Linked DNA regions of Sediminicoccus sp. KRV36. The protein of the gene in region 2 interacts with the protein of the main gene of each other region in a pairwise test. Links are inferred from orthologs where the notes say so. Each region holds a gene or a part of one and is shown on either strand. Other genes may lie near its edges.

Region 1 (4,103 bases), 280 kb from region 2 along the record:
CGGGGTGGATCTTGTTCTTGATGCCATCCAGGCCCGCCATCAGCATCGCCGAGAAGGCGAGGTAGGGGTTGGCACCCGGATCGGGGAAGCGAACCTCGACGCGCTTGGCCTTCGGGTTCGTCGCATACGGGATGCGGCAGGAGGCGGAGCGGTTGCGGGCCGAATAGGCCAGCAGCACAGGGGCCTCGAAGCCCGGGATCAGCCGCTTGTAGCTGTTGGTCAGCGGGTTGGTGAAGGCGTTCAGTGCCTTGGCGTGCTTGATGATGCCGCCGATGTAGTAGAGCGCCATCTCGCTGAGGTCGGCATAGGCGTTGCCGGCGAACATCGGCTTGCCATCCTTCCAGATGGACTGGTGCACGTGCATGCCCGAGCCGTTGTCGCCGTAGATCGGCTTCGGCATGAAGGTGGCCGACTTGCCGTAGCTGTGCGCCACATTGTGGATCACATACTTGTAGATCTGCATGTGGTCGGCCTGCAGCACCAGCGTCCCGAACTTGGTGCCGAGCTCATGCTGCGACTGCGCCACCTCGTGGTGGTGCTTCTCGCCGACGACGCCCATCTCGATCATGGTCGAGAGCATTTCGGCGCGCAGGTCCACTTCGCTGTCCACGGGGTTCACCGGGAAGTAGCCGCCCTTGACGCCCGGGCGGTGGCCCATGTTGCCCTCGGGGAAGTCCTTCATCGAGGCGCCGGGGCCTTCGATGCTGTCCAGGCTGAAATGGCCGAAATTGCCGCCCGTGCCGAACTTCACATTGTCGAACACGAAGAACTCGGCTTCCGGGCCGAAGAAGGCGGTGTCGCCCAGGCCCGTGCTCTTCAGGTATTCTTCGGCCTTCTTGGCGGTCGAGCGCGGGTCGCGGTTGTAGCGCTGGCCGGTCGAGGGCTCATAGATGTCGCAAAACAGGATCAGCTGCGGCTTGGCCGAGAAGGGGTCCATGCAGGCCGACGCCGCGTCGGGCATCAGGATCATGTCGGACTCGTTGATCGCCTTCCAGCCGGCGATGGAGGAGCCATCGAACATGATGCCTTCCTCGAAGGTCTCTTCCTCGACGGTCGAGACGTGCTGGGCCGTGTGCTGCCACTTGCCGCGCGGGTCGGTGAAGCGGAAGTCCACATACTCCACGCTGTTCTCCTTGATCATTTCCATGACCTTGGAGACGCTCTCGGGGGAATTCATCGCCATGTCGTCTCTGTCCTGTTGCCTGCGTCCCTGTGGAAATTTCCCCGCGGGCGCGTCCCGCATGGGCGCCGCCTTGCTGGCCAGGGACGCCCCCAGGGCCGGCATGCGACGAAAATCTCGCCCCTCCCGAGCCCGGGAGAGGCAGCAACCTCAGACCGCGTCCTCGCCCCGCTCGCCGGTGCGGATACGGATCACCTCGGCAATGTCCGAGACGAAGATCTTGCCATCGCCGATGCGGCCGGTCCGGGCAGCGGCCTGGATGGCCTCGACAGCGCGTTCCAGCATGTCATCGGCGCAGATCACCTCGATCTTTACCTTGGGCAGAAAGTCCACGACATACTCGGCGCCGCGATACAGCTCCGTATGGCCTTTCTGCCGGCCGAAACCCTTGGCCTCAAGCACCGTCAGGCCTTGCAGGCCGATCTCGTGCAGGGCGTCCTTCACCTCATCGAGTTTGAAGGGCTTGATGATGGCCTCGATCTTTTTCATCGCATCCAACATGTCTGTGCCTGGGCGAATGACTGGCCCATGACGTTTCCCGATTGGCCCCGGTGGCGATGCTTGTCGCCAGCAGTAAGCCGACAGCCTTTTGCACGCGGCGGCCAGCGGGCGCAATCGTGTCAGGAGGTGGTTCCAGGCTGTTTGCCCGAGGGGCAAGCCCGAAAGACGGGCATGCTGCCCGGGATAAAGGCAGCTGGACGGCCCAATCCTTGCGTGGTCGGGGGGGGATCGCCATGCTAAGGCGCGTAACAATCCACTCGCGCCAAGGTATGCCGCCGATGAAGCCGATGAACGAACTGCTCTCCGCCACGGGCACGACGATCTTCACCGTCATGTCCGCATTGGCGGTCCAACATGGCGCCATCAACCTCGGCCAGGGCTTCCCGGATTACGATGGCCCGCCCGATGTGCTCCAGGCCGCGGCCGACGCGCTGATGGATGGCCGCAACCAATACCCGCCCATGACCGGCGTGCCCGAGCTGCGCCAGGCCGTCGCCACCGCCAACCAGCGCTTCTACGGCATCGAGGTGGACCCCAATGCCGAGGTCATCGTCACTTCCGGCGCCACCGAGGCGATCACGGCAAGCCTGATGGCCGTGCTCAATCCGGGCGATGAGGTCGTGCTGATCGAGCCGCTCTATGACACCTACGCCCCCACGGTGAAGCTGCTGGGTGCCATCCCGCGCATCGTCCGCCTCAACCCGCCCAAGTGGGAATTGCCGCGCGCCGAACTGGCCGCCGCTTTCGGCCCCAGGACCAAGGCCATCCTGTTCAACACGCCAATGAACCCGACGGGCAAGGTCTTCACCGCCGCCGAGCTCGCCTTCATCGCCGATCTCGTGACGCGGCACGACTGCTACGCCATCTGCGACGAGGTCTATGAGCATCTGACCTATGATGGCTGGAAGCATATCCCGCTGATGACGCTGCCGGGCATGCGGGAGCGGTGCCTGCGCATCGGCAGCGCGGGCAAGACCTTCAACCTGACCGGCTGGAAGGTCGGCTATGTCACCTGCGACCGCGCATTGGCGCCCAATGTGGCCAAGGCGCACCAGAACCTGACCTTCACCACGCCGCCCAACCTGCAACGCGCGGTGGCCGTGGGGCTCGCCAAGGATGATGCCTATTTCGCCTCGCTCGGTGCCGATCTCGCGGCACGCCGGGATATCCTCTCGGCTGGGCTCACCGAATTGGGCTTCAACGTCCTGCCGGCCATGGGCAGCTATTTCGTGACGGCCGATATCCGCTCGATTGGCTTCACGGGCGATGACGTGGCCTTTTGCCGCGCCCTGACGGAAGAGGCCAAGGTGACGGCGATTCCCGTCACGGCCTTCTATGCCGGCGAGAATCCGCCCAATCACTACGCCCGCTTCGCCTTCTGCAAGAATGAAAGCGTTCTGCGCGAGGCACTCTCCCGCATCGGCCGCTGGATGGCGGCGCGCGGGCAAGCCCGCCGGGTCGCCGGATAAGGCCATGAGCGCCACTGGCATCACGCCCGATGCGCTGGCGCTGGCGACGGGCAACCTGCTGCGCTGGATCGCGGCCGAACCGCGCGTCTATGCCCAGACCATGGAGGCTTGGCGCAGCTCCTGCCCGCGCCTCTCGGTGTGGGAGGATGCGCTGCTGGATGGTCTCGTCGAGATCGTGCCCGGCGCCGGCGTCATGTCGGATGCGCGCATCCATCTGACGGCGCGGGGAAGGGCTGTGCTGGCGGCGGGTTGACGCAGGCGGCAGAGCGGGCCTATCCAGCCCGCCGTGCGGCGGTCGTAGCTCAGTTGGCAGAGCGCCAGGTTGTGGTCTTGGATGTCGCGGGTTCGAGCCCCGTCGATCGCCCATCCGCACATTCAGTTCAGCCCTTGCCCGGGCCGAGCGGCGCCTTGCAACGCGCGCTGACGAGGCTTCCGCCCGCTTCTCGAAGCACCCCGGGCGAACCGCCGGGCGTGTTTCCGGCAGTGTGGAGGTGCCGCGTTGGCCGGGCCATGTGCGGCCTGCCTTCCACCCGGCTCTTGGCCGGACCGGCCCCAGTGCCAAGGCGGTGCGCGGATGCTCTCCGCCGTGTGGAAGCCTCCGGGCAGGTTGCGCTTGGCGGGCTGCGCGACCGGAACCACGGAACTCTGCGTGCTGTCCCCAGGCGGCTGAAAGCCTGCTACACCAGCGCAAAATACACCCCGGAGGAAATCATGTCCCTGCGCCGCGCGCTGACGGCGGGCCTGCTCGCCCTGGCCCCTGCTGTCCTGGCCGAGCCTGCCGCCGCCTTCCCCGAACGGCCCATCCGCCTGGTCGTTCCCTTTGCCGCCGGAGGTGCCACGGATGTCGGCGCCCGCGTGCTGGCGGAGGCGATGTCCGCGCATCTGTCGCAGCCCATCGTGGTCGAGAATCGGGTGGGCGGGGCCGGCATCGTGGCGTCTGAGGTGGTGGCGCG
Region 2 (5,532 bases):
CCACGATGCGGCCCAGCAGCGGCTCGAACACCACGGCCTCGGTCAGGCCGCGCGCGCTGGCCTGGGTGGCCAGCACGCGGGCGAAGGCGAGGCTCTGGTCCGGCAGCAGCACCACGGCGCGGTTCAGATCATTGGCCATGACCAGCGCATCGGCGCGGATATTGTTCTGGTGTTCCTCGAAATAGGCCCGGCTCGCCACCAGCGAGGCTTCGAGCGCCGTGCGCACCCGGTCACTGAACCAGGCCTGGATGCCCAGGTTGAAGAAGATGGCGGAAAACCCCGCCAGCAGCATGGCCGGCACGATCGCGACCACGGAGAACAGCAGCACAAGCCGCGTGTGCAGCCGAGAGCCCGCCGAACCACGCCGCCGCTCTGCCCAGACCCGCACCAATTGCCCGGCCAGCGAGGCCAGCAGCAGCAGGATGATGGCCAGATTGACCAGCACGATGCCGACCACCTGGCCCGGACGCGTCGGCCCCAGCGGGCTGCCATCCGAAAGCACGACGAAGGTGAGGATGCCCATCACCAGCGCGCCCACGGCGAGCCCCAATGTCACCCCCCGGCCGAGCAGCATATCGGCAAGGCGCCGCAGCAGCGGCACCCGGGCTGGCTTGGACATGCTCAGGGCTTGCTCATGCCAGGTCGCGTCATGCCAACCCGTGTCACGACAGACCGCGCACGACCGGCAACTCCAGGTCCCGCAGCTTCTTGCGCAGCGTGTTGCGGTTCAGCCCCAGCAGCGCCGCCGCCTTGATCTGGTTGCCGCGTGTGGCGCTGAGTGCGAGGCGCAGCAGGGGCCGCTCCACTTCCGAAATCACGCGGTCATGCAGGTCCCGGATCGGCATGCCGTCCTTATGGGCGGCCATGAACAGCTTCAGGTGGCGCTCCACCGCCTGTTCCAGCGTCTCGCTCGAACGCGGCGCGCCGTCGCTCGGCGCCTCGGCCTCGGCGAGTTCGGCGGCGACCGCTTCCTCGCCGATGGTTTCCTGCGGGTAAAGTGCGGCGAGGCGCCGCATCAGGTTCTCCAATTCGCGCGCATTGCCCGGCCAGGCGTGCCGCTTCAGCCGCTCCAGCGCTTCATTGCTGAGCGACTTCAAGGGCAGGCCCGAGGCCCGCGCGCGCTCCAGGAAATGCCGCGCCAGCAGGGGGATATCCTCCGTGCGCTCCCGCAGCGGCGGCAGGCGGATCGGCACCACATTCAGGCGGTAGAACAAATCCTCGCGGAACAGGCCGGCGCGGATGGAGGCGCGCAAATCCCGGTGTGTGGCAGCGACGATGCGCACATTCGCCTTGACCGGCTGGCGGCCGCCCACGGTCGTGAACTCGCCCTCCTGCAACACGCGCAGCAGGCGGGTTTGCGCCTCGGCCGGCATGTCGCCGATTTCGTCGAGGAACAGCGTGCCGCCCGCCGCCTGCTCGAAGCGGCCAATGCCGCGCGTCAAGGCGCCGGTGAAGGCGCCCCGCTCATGGCCGAACAGCTCGCTCTCGATCAATTCGCGCGGGATCGCCGCCATGTTGATGGCCACGAAGGGCCCCTGCCGGCGCTTGCCATAATCATGCAGCGCGCGGGCGATCAGCTCCTTGCCGGTGCCACTCTCGCCCGTGACCATGACGGTAAGGTCCGCCGTGGTGAGGCGCGCGACCGTCCGGTAGATGTCCTGCATCGCGGTGCTGCGGCCCACCAGCGGCAGGCGCTCGCCGGGTTCGGCCTCCTCATCGGGGGGCACGGCGGTGGCGGGCTGCGCCAAGGCGCGCTCCACCACATTCAGCAATTCCTTCAGATCGAAGGGCTTGGGCAGATATTCGAAGGCGCCGCGCTGGGCCGCCTTCACCGCCGTGGTGAAGGTGGATTGTGCCGACATGACCACGACGCGCAGATCCGGCCGGATCCGCTTGATACGCGGCAGAAGGTCCAGCCCGTTCTCATCGGGCATGACCACATCGGTCACCACCAGATCGCCCTCGCCATCCTCCACCCAACGCCACAGCGTGGAGGCCGAGGAGGTCGCACGCACATTATACCCGGCGCGCGTCAGGGCCTGGGAGAGGACGGTACGGATCGCGCGGTCATCATCGGCGATCAGGATGGTGCGGGATTCTGTCATTCGTCACTCTCATGGGCCGGCTCGCCCCGTGCATGATTGGGGGGCTCGGCCGGCAGGGACAGGCGGAAGCTGGTGCGGCCGGGGCGGCTGTCGCATTCGATCAGGCCGCCATGATTGGCGACGAGCTTGGCCACGAGGGCCAGGCCCAGCCCCTGCCCGCCTCGCTTGGTGGTCACGAAGGGCTCGAACAGGGTGGAGCGCAGCGGCTCGGGGATGCCGGGGCCATTGTCGCGCACGATGACCTGCAGCGGCAGATGCACGCGCTCGGTGCTGCCGGGGACGGCGATGCGCACGCCATGGTGATAGGCCGTGGCGAGGTGGATTTCGCCCGCCCCACCCGTGGCGCCGCCATCGCTCAGCGCTTCGGAGGCGTTCTTCACGAGGTTAAGCAAAATCTGGATCAGCTGGTCCCGGTCCCCCCAGACGGCAGGAAGCGAGGGGTCATATTCCTCCACCATGCGCAGATGGCAGGCGAAGCCCGATTGCGCCACGCGGCGCACATGATCCAGCACGGAATGGATATTCACCGCCTGCCGCTCGATCGGCCGGTCGGAGAACATCTCCATCCGGTCCACCAGGTTGCGGATGCGGTCGCTCTCCTCCTGGATGAGCAAGCAGAGTTCGCGGTCCCCCTCGGAGGCGCCCTGTTCCAGCAATTGCGCCGCGCCACGGATGCCGGAGAGCGGGTTCTTCACCTCATGCGCCAGCATCGCGGCCATGGCGGTGGCGCCGCGCGCGGCACCCAGGAAATGCAACTGCCGGTCCAGCATGGCCGCCGTCGAGCCATCCTGCAGCGTCAGCACCACGCCTTCCGGAAGGTCCGGCATCGGGGCGCCATAGACGGAGACGCCATGCCGGCGCAGCCGCGGGCTCTCCAGGATCAGGTCATGATCCGCAACCGGGCTGTCCTGCAGGCGAACCTGGTGCAGCAAGGCAAAAAGGCGATGATCCGGCGGCAGCAGCTCCGCAAGCTGCATGCCCAGCAGGCTTTGCAGCGATTGCTGGAAGAACAGCTCGGCCGCCGGGTTGGCGAAGCGGAAGCGATCCTCGCCATCGAGGACAATGGCGGGCATGGGCAGGGCCGAGAGGATGCCCGCCGTATCGGGCAGCGCCAGCGGGCGCGGGCGGCGGGCCAGGGCCGCCACACGGCTGATCACGCCGCTCATGCGGCTTCCTGCCAGGCCGGCGGTTCCGCCCCGCCTTCGATCAGCGGGCCGTAGAAGCCCTGGATCAGCGATTCCGCCGCCTGCCCCATCTCGACGCGATTCACCTGGGCGCGGAATTCCGCGCTGCCCGGCAAGCCGCGCGAATACCAGGCGACATGCTTGCGCGCCATGCGCACGCCGATCCCCTCGCCATGATGCTCCAGGATGGCGCGGTAATGTTGCAGCAGTATGGCCAGCTGCTGCTCCAGGCTCGGGTCGGGCAGGCGCGTGCCATCCCGCAGGAAGGCCGCCACCTGGCGCGGGAACCACGGCCGGCCATAGCAGCCACGCCCGATCATCACGCCATCCGCGCCGGCCCGGGTCAGCGCATCCAGCGCGTTGTCCACCGTCACGATATCGCCATTGGCGATGACGGGAATGGAAACCGCCGCCTTGACCGAGGCGATGAAATCCCAGTCCGCGACGCCGGTATAAAGCTGCTGGCGCGTGCGGCCATGGATGGTCACCAGGCGGATGCCGCATGCCTCGGCGATGCGGGCGAGCTTGGGCGCGTTCAGGCTCTGATGGTCCCAGCCCATGCGCATCTTCAGCGTGACGGGGACGGAGACGGCCTTCACCACCGCCTCCAGAATGGCGGCCGCGCGCAATTCATCGCGCATCAGGGCGGAGCCGGCACTCTGCCCCACCGCGACCTTCTTCACCGGGCAGCCGAAATTGATGTCCACGATGGCGGCGCCCTTATCCACCACGAGGCGGGCGGCATCGGCCATCACGGCCGGATCGCAGCCGGCGAGCTGCACCGAGGAGGGGCCGCCCAGCTCGTCCGAAGTGTCGCACATCTTCAGGCTTTGGCGGTTTTCGCGGATCATGGCGGCGGAGGCGATCATCTCGCTCACCACAAGCCCCGTGCCTTCCGCGCGCGCCAAGCGGCGGAAGGGCAGATCCGTCACCCCGGACATGGGTGCGAGGATCACGGGCGTTTCGATGGTCACATCGGGCGAGAGCACGATGGGCCGAAGGCGGTTGCTCATCATTTGTGCAGCCATACGCAAAACCAAGCGCCACGTCCACGCCGGCCGTGCCATCCGGCGAGATTTCCGCCCCCCGAATTCCCTGGCGTGACGATCTGGCCTATTCGGGAGGCATCATGATCGTCGCACTTTTGATGGCCGCCGGGCGCGGCGAGCGCTTCGGCGCCCCCGAACCCAAGCAATATGCCCTGCTGCTCGGCCGCCCGGTCCTGCGGCTGGCGGCCGAGGCGCTGCTGGCCGGCGGCCATGTCCAGCAGCTCCAGCCGGTCTGCGCGGCGGGCGAGGAAGCCCGGGTCGCCGCCATGCTGGAGGGTCTGCCGCATCTGCCGCCCGTGACCGGCGGGGCCACGCGCCAGGCCAGCGTGAAGGCCGGCCTGGCGGCCCTGGCGGCCCTCAACCCGAGCATCGTCCTGGTGCATGACGCGGCCCGCCCGGTGATTCCGCCAGGCACCATCCCTGCCCTTCTGGCCGCGCTGGAACAACAGGCCGGCGCGATCCCGGCCCAGCCCGTCTCGGACACGCTGAAGCGCGGCGCGGGCGGGCTGATCGGCGAGACGGTGCCCCGTGCCGGATTGTTTCGCGCCCAAACGCCGCAGGCCTTCCGCTTCGAAACATTGCGCGCCGCCCATGACAAGGCCGGGGCCGAGGCGACGGATGACGCCCAGCTGCTGGAATGGCTCGGCGAGGCTGTGGCCCTGGTGCCCGGCCATGAAAGCAACGTGAAAATCACCTTCCCTGAGGATCTGCTCCGCGTGGAATCCACCCTCCTGCCCCGCCTACTGCCCCGCATCGGCACGGGCTTCGACGTGCATCGCCTGGTGCCCGGCCGGCCCCTCATCCTTTGCGGCATTACCGTGCCGCATGCGCTCGGCCTGGACGGGCATTCGGATGCCGATGTCGGCATCCACGCGCTTTGCGATGCGATCTACGGCGCCCTGGCCGAGGGCGATATCGGCCGGCATTTCCCGCCCTCGCAGATGACCTGGAAGGACGCCGACAGCGCGCAATTCCTGGTGCACGCCATGGGCCGCGTCGCGGCCCGCGGCGCCATGCTGGTCAATGCGGATGTGACGCTGATCTGCGAACAGCCCAAGATCGGCCCGCATGCGCCAGCGATGATGGCGCGGCTGGCCGAAATCATGGGGGTGGCGATCGGGCGTGTCGGGGTGAAGGCCACGACGACGGAGCGCCTCGGCTTCACCGGCCGCGGCGAAGGGATTGCCTGCCAGG
Region 3 (4,244 bases), 2.9 Mb from region 2 along the record:
GTGGCCACAGCCGAATAGACCAGCGTCGCCAGGATGGATTTCGCCTGGATCAGCAGCATGTCGGAGTTGCCATAGAGCAGGCCCGAGAAGGCCACCGCCGCCTCCGCATCATCCGGCTTGGCCAGCACGCCAGCGGCGAAGATGCCCGTCAGCAGGGCGCCGACGATGCCACCAACGCCATGCACGCCGAAGGCGTCGAGGCTGTCATCATAGCCCAGTGCCTTCTTCAGCGCCGTCGAGGCCCAGAAGCACACCACGCCAGCCACGCCGCCAATCACCAGCGCGGCACCCGGGAAGACGAAGCCGGAAGCCGGCGTGATCGCCACAAGGCCAGCCACCGCGCCCGAAATGGCGCCAAGTGCCGAGGGCTTGCCCTTGGTGGCCCATTCGGCGAACACCCAGGTCAGCGTGCCCATGGCGGCCGCCACCATCGTGACCAGCATGGCCATGCCCGCACGGCCATCAGCCGCCAGGGCAGAGCCGGCGTTGAAGCCAAACCAGCCCACCCACAGCAGCGAGGCGCCGATCATGGCCAAGCCCAGATTGTAGGGGGACATGTTGTCCGTCCCGTAACCAACACGCTTGCCAAGCACGAGGCTGGCCACGAGGCCCGCCACGCCGGCATTGATGTGCACCACGGTACCGCCGGCGAAATCCAGCGCGCCCCAGGCGAAGATGATGCCGGCCGGATGCCAGACGGCATGCGCGATCGGCGAATAGACCAGCAGCGACCACGGCACGATGAACAGGCAGACGGCGCTGAACTTCATGCGGTCCGCCACGGCACCAAAGATCAGCGCCGCGGTGATGATCGCGAAAGTCATCTGGAACATGAAGAAGACCGTCTCCGGGATGGTCGTCGCCACCGTCGGGTCGGGATCGCCGGTCATGCCGGCACCCAGGATGAAGGGCTCATTCCAGCCAATGCCGGAGAGCATGACCTTGGAGAAATCACCAAAGAACTGGCCGCCATTGCCGAAGGCGATGGAATAGCCCGCGACCATCCAGGTGACGGCGATCAGCGCCGCCACGAAGAAGGACTGCATCATCGTCGCCAACACGGTCTTCTTGCGGACCATGCCAGCGTAGAACAGGGCAACGCCCGGAATGGTCATCATCAGCACGAGGCAGGTGGAGACCAGCATCCAGGCCGTGTTGCCGGCATCGAGCTTCGGCGCATCGGCTGCCAGTGCCGGAGAGGCCGCGAGCGCCAGCAGCGGTGCGGCCACCAGGGGGGCGAGGACAGCGCCGCGCATCCAGGGTTTCATGGTCAGGCTTCTCCCAAGGGAATTGGCGGACGACAGCGCCGCATCTGGTTGCATGGAGCGGATCACAGGGCGGCCCCGTCGGTTTCACCGGTACGGATGCGCAGCGCGCGGTCCAGATCGAGGACAAAGATCTTGCCGTCGCCGATCTTGCCGGTCCGGGCCGAGGCGGCAATCGCCTCCACCACGGCATCCACCAGCTCGGAGGCAACCGCCACTTCGATCTTGAGCTTGGGCAGGAAGCTCACCTGGTATTCGGCGCCACGGTAGATCTCGGTCTGCCCCTTTTGCCGGCCGAACCCCTTCACCTCCGTCACCGTCAGCCCCTGCACGCCGAGGGGCGTGAGCGAATCGCGCACCTCATCGAGCTTGAAGGGCTTGATGATCGCCATCACGAGCTTCATCCGCCTGCCTTTCCTGAATATTGCGCCGGCTCAACTCCGACCGCTGGCTTTGCTATCCAAGACTCGTGCCAACGCGAAAACCCAGGCGTGGCCGGGGCTTGCCGATGGAATTGCCCGTTTTTCGGGCATCGTTGCAGGCGTGAAGACGAGTCTTTCGCCCCATCTCTTGCACAAGACGGGAATGGCCTAAGCTTGCAGGCATGAACCTGATCGCCGCTCCTAACCCGATATCCCACCCGACGCTGGAGGTTGCTGTTGCCATCATCGGCGCCGGCCCGGTCGGTGCCACGCTGGCCGCGGCCCTGGCCGCGCGGGGCGTGCCCGTCGCCGTGGTGGATGCCGCCCCGCTGCCGCCTATGGAACTCGCCGGCTTCGATGGCCGCGCCTATGCCATAGCACTCGCCTCCAAGCGCCTGCTGGAGCGCGCCGGCATCTGGGAGCGCCTGCCCAGCGCGCCCTGCCCCATCGAGGGCATCAAGGTGGCAGATGGCCGCGTGGGGGAGGCGCCCTCCTCGCTCGATCTCGATTTCGAAGCCGCCGAGGTGGCGGATGAGCCCTTTGGCTGGATGGTCGAGGCGCGGGCGCTGCGCGTGGCGCTGAACGCCCGGCTGCCGCATCTGGCGCATCTGCAGGCCTTCGCGCCGATGACAGCGAAGGTGACCCGCGATGCCGAGGGCGCCACCGTGACCCTGGCGGATGGGCGGGTGATCCGCGCGCGGCTGGTGGTCGGCGCCGAGGGGCGCGGCAGCCCGCTGCGGCAGCAGGCGGGGATCGGGACGGCCCGGCATGATTACGGACAGGTCGGCATGGTCGGCGCCTTTGCGCATGAAAAGCCGCACCACAACCGCGCGCTGGAGCTATTTCTCCCCGCCGGCCCCTTCGCGCAATTGCCGCTGGCGGACCTGGGCAGCTTCGGCACCAGCGCCTGGCCGCATGCCTCATCCTTTGTCTGGACCGAGCGGCGCAGTGTCGCGATGCGCATGCTGGCCCTGCCCGACGCGGATTTCGCCCGGGAGTTGCGCCGGCGGATCGGCGGGCATCTGGGCGAGATCGAGCCCATCGGCCGCCGCTGGCACTACCCGCTGACCGCCATGCACGCGACGCGCTACGTGGCTGGGCGCCTGGCTTTGGTGGGCGATGCGGCGCATGGCATGCACCCCATCGCCGGGCAGGGGCTGAATATCGGCTTCCGCGACGTGGCGGCCCTGACCGACCTGGTGGCCGAAGCGCATGCCGCCGGCGAGGATGTGGGAAGCACCGCGCTTTTGGCACGGTATCAGGCGCAGCGGCGGCCGGATGCGCTGATGATGATCGGTGCCACGCATGTGCTGGAAAAACTGTTCGGCAATGACATCGGGCCGATCCGCTGGGCGCGGCGGCTGGGGATCGCGGCGGTGGACCGGATCCCCGGGCTGAAGCGGGCCTTTGCAAGGCAGGCGATGGGGCTGCCGCTTCGCGGGTGAAGCGAGGGTGCCTTTGCGGCGCCCTCGCTCCCGGGTCAGAAGAATACCAAGTCACTGGCTTGCAGGCTCGGCGTGCCTTGCAGTGTGGCCAGCAGGAGTTGCGGTGCCTGAGCGGTGCTGTCCAGCCACCAGAGATCGCCATCCGCCTCGTATTGGAAGCTGGCGGTGGGGCGGCTGGAGACGCTGAAGCTGGTCACGCCGCCGGAGGTGCCGGCCAGGGAAACAGTGCTGCCGCCCGCGATGTTGAAGGCCGCCGCGTTGAACAACAGCGTGTCATCGGCCGAGGTAAAATCGGCGATCTGGTCCGGGCCTTCGGTCATGATGTTGAAGACGAAGGCATCGGCACCGCTGCCGCCCGTCATCCAATCCCGGCCGAAGCCACCGATGAGCCGATCATCCCCGCCGCCGGCCAGCAGCGTGTCATTACCATTCCCGCCACTCAGCGTATCCGCGCCATTGCCGCCCGTGATGCTGTCATTACCGAAGAAGCCGGAGAGCGCGCCGGTTCCGGTGATGACCTGGCCCTGAATGCCATCGCCATCGGGCGGGTAGAGCGGCGTGAAGTTGGCCAGCGTGAAGTTGGCGGCGTTGGTGTTTTGGAGTGTGTAGACGGTGGTGTAGCTGTTGCCGCCGCCGTCGCGGTCAATCTGGAAGAGGGTATCACTGCCCGCGGTGAGCAGGCGCATGAAGCCCGCACCGAAGGGGTTGGCGCTGCCATCCCAGCCTTGCAGCCCGGCCAGGAAGTTGTTGAGCAGGATCACGTCGCCGCCGCTGCCGGCAGCGAAATCGGTGACGGTCGCGAGGTTTGTGCCGCCAGCCCAAACGTCATGGATACCCATCACGTCGCTGCCGCTGCCCAGCGTGACCAGGGCATTGGCGTTCGTGTTCGTCCAAAAAGTGAGGCTATCCGCGCCATTCCCCGCATTGACGGTGACGCCGGCCCTGTAACCCAGATACAGCAGCGTATCATCGCCGGCACCACCGTCGATCGTCTGGCTCGTCGCTTGGTAGGATGCGTAGATCAGGTCGTTGCCGTCGCCACCCAGAACGGTGATGGTCCCGCGGCCCTGATACGCGTCAATGGTGTCATTGCCGTCGCCGCCATCGCCGAG

Evidence for each region. Proteins that work in one complex are often made in the same cells at the same time.
Region 1: the proteins of LHU95_RS14395 (region 2) and LHU95_RS15845 interact in binary tests that used the Escherichia coli proteins (3 or more experiments, as listed by UniProt). The link is inferred for Sediminicoccus sp. KRV36 from one-to-one orthologs.
Region 3: the proteins of LHU95_RS14395 (region 2) and LHU95_RS00720 interact in binary tests that used the Escherichia coli proteins (3 or more experiments, as listed by UniProt). The link is inferred for Sediminicoccus sp. KRV36 from one-to-one orthologs.

The regions. Positions count from the first base shown.
Region 1 is NZ_CP085081.1:3,342,020-3,346,122, reverse strand. What follows is about bases 1-2,838. They hold LHU95_RS15845 (P-II family nitrogen regulator), read right to left. Parts: upstream 1,670-2,838; coding sequence 1,331-1,669; downstream 1-1,330. Other genes in these bases: LHU95_RS15840 (aminotransferase), read left to right, coding at 1,960-2,838; glnA (type I glutamate--ammonia ligase), read right to left, coding at 1-1,183. Outside these bases: more of LHU95_RS15840, read left to right, coding at 2,839-3,150; LHU95_RS15835 (hypothetical protein), read left to right, coding at 3,155-3,403; LHU95_RS15825 (tripartite tricarboxylate transporter substrate-binding protein), read left to right, coding at 3,862-4,103. UniProt on the Escherichia coli protein: P-II indirectly controls the transcription of the glutamine synthetase gene (glnA). P-II prevents NR-II-catalyzed conversion of NR-I to NR-I-phosphate, the transcriptional activator of GlnA. When P-II is uridylylated to P-II-UMP, these events are reversed.
Region 2 is NZ_CP085081.1:3,060,768-3,066,299, forward strand. What follows is about bases 1,187-4,186. They hold LHU95_RS14395 (ATP-binding protein), read right to left. Parts: upstream 3,272-4,186; coding sequence 2,102-3,271; downstream 1,187-2,101. Other genes in these bases: ntrC (nitrogen regulation protein NR(I)), read right to left, coding at 1,187-2,105; dusB (tRNA dihydrouridine synthase DusB), read right to left, coding at 3,268-4,186. Also shown: LHU95_RS14385 (PAS domain-containing sensor histidine kinase), read right to left, coding at 1-619; more of ntrC, read right to left, coding at 663-1,186; more of dusB, read right to left, coding at 4,187-4,305; ispD (2-C-methyl-D-erythritol 4-phosphate cytidylyltransferase), read left to right, coding at 4,416-5,532.
Region 3 is NZ_CP085081.1:160,594-164,837, reverse strand. Bases 1-2,979 are described here. They hold LHU95_RS00720 (P-II family nitrogen regulator), read right to left. Parts: upstream 1,670-2,979; coding sequence 1,331-1,669; downstream 1-1,330. Other genes in these bases: LHU95_RS00710 (UbiH/UbiF/VisC/COQ6 family ubiquinone biosynthesis hydroxylase), read left to right, coding at 1,870-2,979; LHU95_RS00715 (hypothetical protein), read left to right, coding at 1,647-1,859; LHU95_RS00725 (ammonium transporter), read right to left, coding at 1-1,256. Outside these bases: more of LHU95_RS00710, read left to right, coding at 2,980-3,132; LHU95_RS00705 (VCBS domain-containing protein), read right to left, coding at 3,168-4,244. UniProt on the Escherichia coli protein: Involved in the regulation of nitrogen metabolism. Regulates the activity of its targets by protein-protein interaction in response to the nitrogen status of the cell.